Regions from separate parts of the Cupriavidus sp. OTU4054 genome, predicted to be linked through region 1. Evidence: predicted binding sites of a transcription regulator. Region 1 holds the regulator's gene; each other region holds the start of a gene.

Region 1 (3,258 bases):
CGGATGGTGTCGGCACCGACATCGTCGGCAAACAGCTTGCGCAGATCGTTCACGCGCAGCGGCTCCTGCGCGCAGATCAGCGCGGTCTCGAGGACGATCTTCGCCTCTTGGGTATTCATGTGATTGCGTGCAGCCTGTATTGCACCTGCTTCCGGACAAAGTCCCGAAAGCACGGGAGATTTCGGATACAGCGGCCGATTACCACCGCCATCTCGTCGCGCAGCCAACTCGCATGCGTGTCGCACTCAAGCCGTGCACTTCGTTTTGATGCATCGATTTGCCGGTCATTCCGGCAGAAGATTGTCCGGCGTCCGGCGTGGCCGACCGATGGACCTCTTGCGTCGCGCCTTCTCCCTCAGGGGCGGACGTCGTCGCCGCGAACCGCTCGCTGCAACGGCAAGATCAACGGATATCGGGCCCGGGCAGGAAAGCGCCCCGGGGCCGGCATCGCCACTCCACGGCGCGGCCCGGTCTTTTGAACCAGATCTTTTGAACCAGAAATACCGTGGGGGTGGATCTGTCACGCCTGAGCATGGGATCCGTCGATATCCCCCCTGATGGGGGGCATCACACTGACGATGCCGCGGACGCCACAAAGACTACGTGCGCGATACCGTGGTTCCGGCGATTGTATGGCATATCCGGGGGCGCCTGCAACCCGCCCCCTCCCGACTCCCTTCCCGCCCCCCTCCGGCTCCCTTCCTCCGCCCCGCGCTCAGAGCACGAGACAGAAGCCGTGCCGGGCCAGCATTTCCGGCAGCAGGGCCGCCCGCGCGATGCCGGCCACGCCAAAGCCCGCCACCGCCAGCCCGGCCAGCGTCCGCACCGCAGGGCGCCTCGCCTGGCGCCGCAGCCAGCCCGAGAAGCCGGACAGCGCGAGCAGATTCGGCAGCGTGCCGAGACCGAACGCGCCCATCACCAGCGCACCCGAGGCGGCGTTGCCCGCCAGCAACGCGAGCCCGAGCGCGCCGTAGACCATGCCGCACGGGACGAGCCCCCATGCGAGACCGGTGACGTAGCGTCGCGGCACCGGACCCAGGCGCCCCCACATCGCATGCACGCGCGCACCTGTCGCGCCCATTGCGCCCGTTGTGTGCATTGCGCCGGCCACGCGCGCCATCACCCGTTCGAGCCATGCCATGCGCACCGCGCCGCCCCGCATCAGCCAGACGCCCGCGACGATCAGCATCGCACTGCCGAGCGCGAACAGCGAGCGCTGCAGCGGCAGCACGTCATGCTTCCACGCCAGCGCGCCAATCGCCCCCATCGCGGCGCCGAGCATCATGTATGTCGACACACGGCCCGCATGCATCGCGAGCGTGTCGCGCCACCACGCGCGCCGCCATGCATGCATGCGTTGCCGCGCGATAAGCGGCACCGGCGAGCCCGCAGCCTTTGCTTCTGGCGAAACGGCGATCGCAATGCCACCGCACATTGCCGCGCAATGAATGCCACCCAATAACGCTAATAGGAAGACACTGAAAAGTACCTCAAATATCAACTGTTCCTCGCTTTCGTCTAGGCGCGCACGCTAGAATGCATTCATCGTGCCCCCGCGAGCGCGCTTCACCGACAGGTCTCAATTGCTCACGCCCATCCCGATCACCGAGATGTCCCCCCGTTGCTCCACGTGTGCGATGGGCCAACTGTGCCTGCCCGTCGGCATGAACAAGCAGGACCTCGAGAAGATCGATACGCTCGTGCAGGAACGCTACCGCGTGCACAAGGGCGAGACGCTCTATCGCATGGGAGATCCGCTGACCGCCGTCTACGCGGTGCGCTTCGGCACGCTGAAGACGCATGTCACGATGGAAGACGGGCGCTCGCAGATCACGGGCTTCCATCTGCCCGGCGAGATCGTGGGCCTCGATGGCCTCAGCGAGATGCAGCACGCGTCCGATGCTTCGGCGCTCGAGGACACCGAAGTCTGCGTGGTCCGCTTCAACGACCTCACCGCACTCTCCAGCGAACTGCCTTCTCTGCAACAGCAGTTCCTGCGCCTGATGAGCCGGGAGATCTCGCAGGACCAGCTCATGTTGATGACGCTCGGTTCGATGCGCGCGGAAGAGCGACTGGCCGCGTTCCTGATCAACCTTTCCACACGCCTGTCCGCGCGCGGCTACTCGTCTACCGAGTTCGTGCTCCGCATGAGCCGCGAGGAAATCGGCAGCTACCTCGGGCTCAAGCTCGAGACGGTCAGCCGCCTGTTCTCGCGCTTCGCCGAGGCCGGACTCATCCAGATTCGTCAGCGCCATGTCAAGCTCGTTGACGTCGATGGTCTCAGGCAGATCTACAGCCGCAGCTGCTGACGGCATCGTCGCTCACTCCGCATTCATTCCAGTTCGTCGGTCTCTGCAAGCGGTGCGGGCAGCGTGTAGAGCGTGAGTCCGCTCGACACCGCGCACAGCATCCACGCCGACAGGAAACCCACCGTGTACACGGCCTCGCGCGATGCCTCGAGCGGATGGCCGAACAGCATGAGGTCGCTGGGATCGACGAGCGAGAACACCGCCGCCGTCGCCACGCCAGCCACCAGGAACGCGGGCCACAACACCCACATCAGCCAGCGCCAACGTGTGTGTCCGTTCATGGATGCCTCGCTTCGGGCACGGCCTTGACCACCAGGCCGCGATGCTCGGCGTCGGCGACGGGCCGGTCCGCATGCTGCGCGGCGAGCCAGATCGTCACGCCGCAGCCGATCATGGCCAGCAGCGGGCCGCTCATCAGCAGCCACGGCCACGGTTCCTTCCACCACGGTCTACCTTGTTGCGTCTGCATGTGAACTCCCTGTTCCCTAGAGATTGCGCGGCACGATAAAGCTCGTGGCCTGACGGACATCGGCCACCTGATGACCGCCCTGCTCCGCCGTTACCGCGATATCGATCTTGTGCGTGCCCGGCTGCGCGGCCTCGATGGGCACGCGGATGCGGACCGGCACGAGCCGGTTCGATGCCGGCGCCAGCGCCTCCGCCGTGGGGTCGTATTCGATGCTGATACCGGCCAGGTCGTGGCCGTTGGCCTGCACGCGCACCTGCATGGGCGCTTCGGTCGTATTGATCAGTTGCAGCCGGTAGACGTTCTCGATCCACCGGCCCTCGACTTCGCGGCTCAATGCGCCGCGGTCGCGCAGCACGTCGACCTTGAGCGGCGCGCGCAGCGCGATCGATACCGCCAGTCCCGCGACGAGCGCGAGCCAGACGGTCGAGTAGATCAGCACGCGCGGCCGCAGCAGCCGGCGGCGCGCGGCCTCCGGCGACA
Region 2 (3,258 bases), on a different contig from region 1:
GCGCATCGTTATGGCGGTGCCGCGCAGATCGTGCTGTCGGACAGTGCCGAGCGCGTGGTGATCGATGTATGCGACAGCGGGCCGGGTATTCCGCCCGCCGAACTGCAACGCGTGCTCGAGCCGTTCTACCGCGTGGAGTCGTCGCGCAGCCGCGCGACGGGCGGCGTGGGCATGGGCCTCGCGATCGCGGCCGATATCGTGGCGCGCCATGGCGGCGAGCTCGAGTTGTCGAACCGTCTGGAAGGCGGCCTGCGCGTGCGCATCGTGCTGCCGAGAGACTGAGCCCGAGGAGGGATGGCTAGGCCCGCTGCGGGGCGCCGTCCTTGCCGATGACCGCCAGCTGCACGTACTGCGACCCGCGCGCGCCGCGCGTGAAATCGAGCAGAAAATCCCCGACGTCGATCCGCGACTGCATCGCGCGCCGCAACTCCGGCGCCCCCGGTGCGCGCGTACCCGCCGCTGCGCGCGCGAGCCATGCCGCGCCGATGTATCCGGCCAGCGTCGCGGGCGAGGGCGGTTCGTCGAGGTACTGCTTCATCCGTGCCACGTGTTCCTTCACCACGCGCAGCGTCGACGCCTGCGGGCCCGGCGCCACCTGCGTGAGCACGATGCCGCCCGCATAGCGCGCGCCAAGAATCTCGCGCGCCGATGCCGGACTGACCGATGACAATCCCACCAGAAAGCCGAACCAGCCCCGCGCGGCCAGCGCGCGGCCGAGGTTGCCGTACGCGAGCGTATCGCCGGCAATCAGCACGGCACCGGGCTTGCGCGCCGCGATCTGCCGCGCGCTTTCCGTGACGTCGCCCGTCAGTTCGAATGCGCGCGTCGACATGTCCTGCTCCATCCGCGCGAGCCACGGCGTCCCCTTGCGCAGCGTGCCGGCCGCGAAGTCCGGCGCGACGGCGAGCGCGATACCCGACAGGCCGTAGCTGCGCAGCTGCTTCACCGCGGCATCGAGTTCGGACTCGTAGTCGGACCGCGTGTACCAGACGTTGTCCGCGGGCAGGGCCAGGCCGGACAGCGGCGCAACGATCTGCACGCCGCGGCGCATGAGGTCCGTCGACTGCACGAGCGCCGGCAGCAGGCCGTCGCCGGGGCCGAACAGCACGTCGGCGCGCTCGTTATCGACGAGCGCCAGGGCCTGCCGCAGCGCATTGCGGGGATCGGGATCGGCGTCGCGCACGATATGGGCGATATGGATGCCGCCGTTCGCGGCACCGTTTGCCGCATTCGACGCATCGAACAGCACCTTGGCGCCCGCGAGGTAATCGCGGGCAAGATCGGCCTGCGTCCCCGCGCGGTCGACCAGATGCACGACCACGAGTTGTCGTCGCCCGATGGTCGCGGGACTGGCGGTCTGCGCATACGACGGCCATGCCCAGCCCGCGCCGAGCGCAGCCAGTGCCGATAGCGTTCGCCGGCGGGCAACGGACACGGGGAGCGCATGCTGCGCGGACGGTGCGGGCGATGGACGCATGGCGGGCTCAGGTAGCACGGGTGGCTCACGAAGGGCGGAGCGTAGCCAGCGTTCGTGTCTGCGTTGTGACGCCCGGCCTGTGGATAACTTCGTTGCCGTCGACTTGATACCGATCAACGCGCGCGGAAATTCGTGGGAATACGATCTCGAACATCGCCCCACCTCCGTATGCGCCATGTCAGGCCCCGACTTTCCGTTTCTCTTTCCCTTTTCCTGCCCCTCCCAATCGCCGCCTGCGGCCGTCACGCGCTTCGATCGCGATGCGCTCGCCGACTTCCGCGCGCTGGCCGGACGCATCGATGGCAACGGTCCGCGCTATACGTCGTATCCGACGGCCGATCGTTTCCATTCGGGATTTCCGGAGGCCGGCTATCTCGACGCGCTCGACGATTGCGCGCGGGACGCTTCGGCGCCGCTGTCGCTCTACCTCCATGTCCCCTTCTGCGACAACATTTGCTACTACTGCGGCTGCAACAAGATCGTCACGCGCGATCATGGCCGCAGCAGCCGGTACGTCGACTATCTCGTGCGCGAGATGGTGCTGGTGGCGCAGCGGCTCGGCACGCGGCGCCCCGTCATGCAGTCCCACTGGGGCGGCGGCACGCCGACCTTTCTCGATCCCGGCGAGATGGAACGCGTGATGGCGGCCCTCGATGCGCATTTCGATCTGTTGCCCGAGGGCGAACATGCGATCGAGATCGACCCGCGCACCGTCGACGACGCGCGCATGTCGCGGCTGCGCGATCTCGGCTTCAATCGCATCAGCCTCGGCGTGCAGGACTTCCATCCCGAGGTCCAGCAGGCCATTCACCGCGTGCAGCCGTTCGCGCAGACGCGCGACGCGGTGTTCGCGGCGCGCCGGCTCGGTTTCCGCTCGGTCAGCATGGACCTGATCTACGGGCTGCCGCACCAGACGACGGCGCGGTTCCAGGAAACGCTCGATCGCGTACTGGTACTGCTGCCGAACCGCATCTCGGTCTACAGCTACGCGCATCTGCCGCACGTGTTCAAACCGCAACGCCGGATCGACACAGCCGCGCTGCCGGCGCCGGCCGAAAAGCTCGACATCCTCGTCTCGACGATCGAACGGCTGACGGCGGAGGGGTACGTCTATATCGGCATGGACCATTTCGCGCTGCCCGACGACGACCTCGCGCGTGCCCAGCGCGACGGCCGGCTGCAACGGAATTTTCAGGGCTATGCGACGCATGCGGGCTACGACCAGCTCGGCTTCGGCGTGTCCGCGATCGGGTCGGTGGCGGGACGCTATGTCCAGAACTACCGGACGCTCGACGACTACTACACGGCGCTCGACGCGGACCGCCTGCCCGTGTCGCGTGGCTTCGAGATGTCCGCGGACGACCATCTGCGCAAGACGGTCATCGGCGAGCTGATGTGCAACGGCAGGCTCGATATCGCGCAGATCGAGGCACGCTTCGCTATCGATTTCGCACAGTCTTTCGCCCCCGAACTCCGTGACCTGGACGAACTGGCCACGCAGGGCCTGGTACGCCGCGACCCGACGCGCATCGACGTCACCGCACTCGGCCGACTGCTGGTTCGCCGGATCGCGATGGTGTTCGATCGTTATCTGAGAGAGGCGGAACCGGTGCCGCTGCGGTATTCGCGGGTGGTGTGAGGAGGGCGATGAGTAGAGAATTCAGAGAACGACGAGTTTGCAAACCGATCTCCGCTCGCTTATCATCAAGCCGTTGGGTCCGCTGGGGCGTCGGATAGTTGTTCGTTACCCGAGCGAGCGTACCCTTCAGATTCCAGGCCGC
Region 3 (3,258 bases), on a different contig from region 1:
GCCCACCACATCGATCACAGGAGAACACCATGTCCCGCCAACAAGATATCCAGAAGCTCCAGCAAGACTGGGAAACCAACCCGCGCTGGAAGGGCGTGTCGCGTAACTACACGGCCGAGGACGTGATCCGCCTGCGCGGTTCCATCCAGGTCGAACACACGCTCGCGCGCCGTGGCGCCGAGAAGCTCTGGCATCTGCTCAATACCGAGCCGTTCGTGAACACGCTCGGCGCGCTGACGGGCAACCAGGCCATGCAGCAGGTGAAGGCGGGCCTGAAGGCGATCTATCTGTCGGGCTGGCAGGTGGCCGGCGACGCGAACGTCGCGGGCGAGATGTATCCCGATCAGTCGCTGTATCCGGCCAACTCGGTGCCGCTCGTGGTCAAGCGCATCAACAATACGTTCCAGCGCGCGGACCAGATCCAGTGGAGCGAAGGTTCGGGCGATGTCGACTACTTCGCGCCGATCGTGGCCGACGCCGAAGCCGGTTTCGGCGGCGTGCTGAACGCGTTCGAACTCATGAAGGCGATGATCGAGGCGGGTGCCGCCGGCGTCCACTTCGAAGACCAGCTTGCTTCCGTCAAGAAGTGCGGCCATATGGGCGGCAAGGTGCTCGTGCCGACGCGTGAAGCCGTGGCCAAGCTGCATGCCGCGCGTCTGGCGGCGGATGTCTCGGGCGTGCCGACGCTGGTGATTGCGCGGACCGATGCCGAGGCGGCCGATCTGCTGACCTCGGACGTGGACGATCGCGACAAGCCGTTCTGCACGGGCGAGCGCACGGTCGAAGGCTTCTATCGCACCAAGCCCGGCATCGATCAGGCCATCGCGCGCGCCATTGCCTACGCCGAAGTGGCCGACCTCGTCTGGTGCGAGACCGGCAAGCCCGATCTGGAGTTCGCGAAGAAGTTCGCCGAGGCCGTGCACGCGAAGTTCCCGGGCAAGCTCCTCGCGTACAACTGCTCGCCGTCGTTCAACTGGAAGAAGAACCTCGACGACGCGACGATCGCCAAGTTCCAGAAGGAACTCGGTGCGATGGGCTACAAGTTCCAGTTCATCACGCTGGCGGGCTTCCACTCGCTGAACTACTCGATGTTCAACCTCGCCTACGGCTATGCGCGCAACCAGATGAGCGCGTTCGTCGAACTGCAGGAAAACGAGTTCGCCGCGGCCGAGAAGGGCTTTACCGCGGTCAAGCACCAGCGCGAAGTGGGCACCGGTTACTTCGATGCGGTCACGCAGACCATCGAAGGCGGCCAGTCCTCGACCACGGCGCTCAAGGGCTCGACCGAGGATGAGCAGTTCTTCGACGAGAAGAAGGCCGAGCGCAAGGCAGCGTAAGGTCGCTCCCCCTCTCCCCCTCTCCCTGGATGGGAGAGGGGGAGAGGGGAGACGGGGAGCGCCTGCTATCGATAGACGATGACCGGGATGTCGGTGTGCGTGAGCACCTTCTGCGTCTCGCTGCCGAGTAGCAGGCCGGTCAGGCCGCGGCGGCCGTGGGAGGCCATGAAGATCACGTCGCAGCCGTGGCGCTCGGCCGCGTCGATGATGCCGAGGTAGGGCACCGCGAACGTGGTCATGTCGGCGTCGAACGGCAGGTCCTCGGCCCGTGCCGCGGTCTCGATCTCGCGCAGATAGAGCCGCGCCTGATTCTCGATGCGGTCCTTGAACGCCTGCGGCGCCTCCACCACGATCTCGCTGAAAGGCGTGTAGGGATACTCCTCGAGGCAGACATAGGCGGTGACGCGCGCGCCGATCGCCTTGGCCAGTTCCAGGCCGCCGTCGATGGCCTTCTTCGACAGCGCGGAACCGTCAGTGGGTAACAGGATGTGCTTGAACATGCTGGACCTCCTTTCTCGAAGTCAACCCGACAAGTTCATTCTAGTCCGCTTGCGACGCCTGCCCTTGTTTCAGATCAAACCGCATCGTGCCGTGCCGCACGCACCGTTACGCCACGATGTCGTGGCCGGCCTCGGCCGCGAGCGCGGCCGCCTGCTCGGCGCGGCGCCAGTAGGCGGGATTGCCGTAGGTGTTCTTGAGATGGTCGATAAACAGCCGTACACGCAGCGGCAGATGCTTGCGCTGCGGAAAGACGGCGTGGATGCCGATCGGCGGCGCCTGGAATTCGTCGAGCACGGTCACGAGCCGGCCGGCCGCAATCTCGTGGCCGACTTCCCACCACGAGCGCCAGGCGAGGCCATGGCCCTGGAGGCACCACTCGTGCAGCACCGCGCCGTCCGTGCATTCCATCGTGCCACCCACCTTGACGGTCACGGGCTGGCCGTCCTGCTGGAACACCCAGCCACGCTGGACGTTCGCGCTGGCGCCGAACGCCAGGCAGTTGTGGCGCGCGAGGGATTCCGGATCGGACGGCGTACCCGCGCGCGCGAGGTAGGCCGGCGAGGCCACGACCACGCGGCGGTTTTCGGCCAGCCGGATCGACACGAGATTCGAGTCGGGCAGGTCGCCGAGCCGGATTGCGCAGTCGAAGCCCTCGTTGACGAGGTCCACCACGCGGTCCGCGAGGTCGAGCGTGATGGTGACGTCGGGGTGCGATTCGATGAACAGCGGCACGACCGGCGCCACGTGCTTGCGGCCGAAGCCGGCCGGCGCGGTCACGCGCAGGTGGCCGCTGGCCTTGACGCCGCCGGCGGACACGCTGGCCTCGGCGTTGTGCAGGTCGTTGAGGATGCGCTGGCAGTCCTCGAGAAACGCGGATCCCTCGAAGGTCAGCGTGAGGCGGCGCGTGGTGCGGACCAGCAGCTTGACGCCCAGGCGTTCCTCGAGCGCGTCGATGCGGCGGCCGATGATGGCGGGCGCCACCCCCTCGGCCGCGGCGGCCGCGGAGAGGCTGCCGCGTGATGCGACCGACACGAACGTCTCGAGTTGTTTGAAGTGGTCCACGGTTGCAACGCATGAGTTTCAGCGGAATCGGGCTAGATTAGATGCCGAAAAGTAAAAGATCAAGTGACCCCCACCGGCTTTGTCGCACTGCAATGCGTGCCTACAATGCCCTGCATTCAGACGTGTACAACCCCATTCAGTCCATTCATGCACAAGATTCGCGCGGTCGTGTTCGATGCCTATGGCACGCTGTTCGACGTGTATTCGGTCACGGCGCGCGCGGAGCAGCTGTTTCCGGGCAAGGGGGAAGCGCTGGCACTGCTGTGGCGCGAGCGTCAGATCGACTACACGCGCGTGCGCACGATGGCGGCGCCCGATGGCGCGCGGTACAAGCCGTTCTGGGAGATCACGATCGACG

The links. Region 1 encodes FNR, which switches genes on or off when oxygen is low (the NO sensors DNR and NnrR bind a similar motif). Its sites were predicted from a motif close to TTGATNNNNATCAA; they were not measured.
Region 2: a site for FNR is predicted at 1,581-1,594, ahead of hemN (oxygen-independent coproporphyrinogen III oxidase). Genes of this name have one in related genera too.
Region 3: a site for FNR is predicted at 1,902-1,915, ahead of AAHB16_RS01280 (universal stress protein). Genes of this name have one in related genera too.

The regions. Positions count from the first base shown of each region.
Region 1 is NZ_JASATF010000048.1:11,375-14,632, forward strand. It holds gene scpB (SMC-Scp complex subunit ScpB) at 1-119, opposite strand, end outside; gene AAHB16_RS31535 (sulfite exporter TauE/SafE family protein) at 716-1,501, opposite strand; gene fnr (fumarate/nitrate reduction transcriptional regulator Fnr) at 1,584-2,309, shown strand; gene AAHB16_RS31545 (hypothetical protein) at 2,333-2,590, opposite strand; gene AAHB16_RS31550 (hypothetical protein) at 2,587-2,778, opposite strand; gene ccoG (cytochrome c oxidase accessory protein CcoG) at 2,795-3,258, opposite strand, start outside.
Region 2 is NZ_JASATF010000027.1:80,842-84,099, reverse strand. It holds gene AAHB16_RS26205 (ATP-binding protein) at 1-282, shown strand, start outside; gene AAHB16_RS26200 (ABC transporter substrate-binding protein) at 299-1,477, opposite strand; gene hemN (oxygen-independent coproporphyrinogen III oxidase) at 1,653-3,116, shown strand; gene AAHB16_RS26190 (hypothetical protein) at 3,182-3,258, opposite strand, start outside.
Region 3 is NZ_JASATF010000001.1:274,042-277,299, reverse strand. It holds gene aceA (isocitrate lyase) at 30-1,337, shown strand; gene AAHB16_RS01280 (universal stress protein) at 1,403-1,837, opposite strand; gene AAHB16_RS01275 (LysR family transcriptional regulator) at 1,944-2,900, opposite strand; gene AAHB16_RS01270 (haloacid dehalogenase type II) at 3,048-3,258, shown strand, end outside.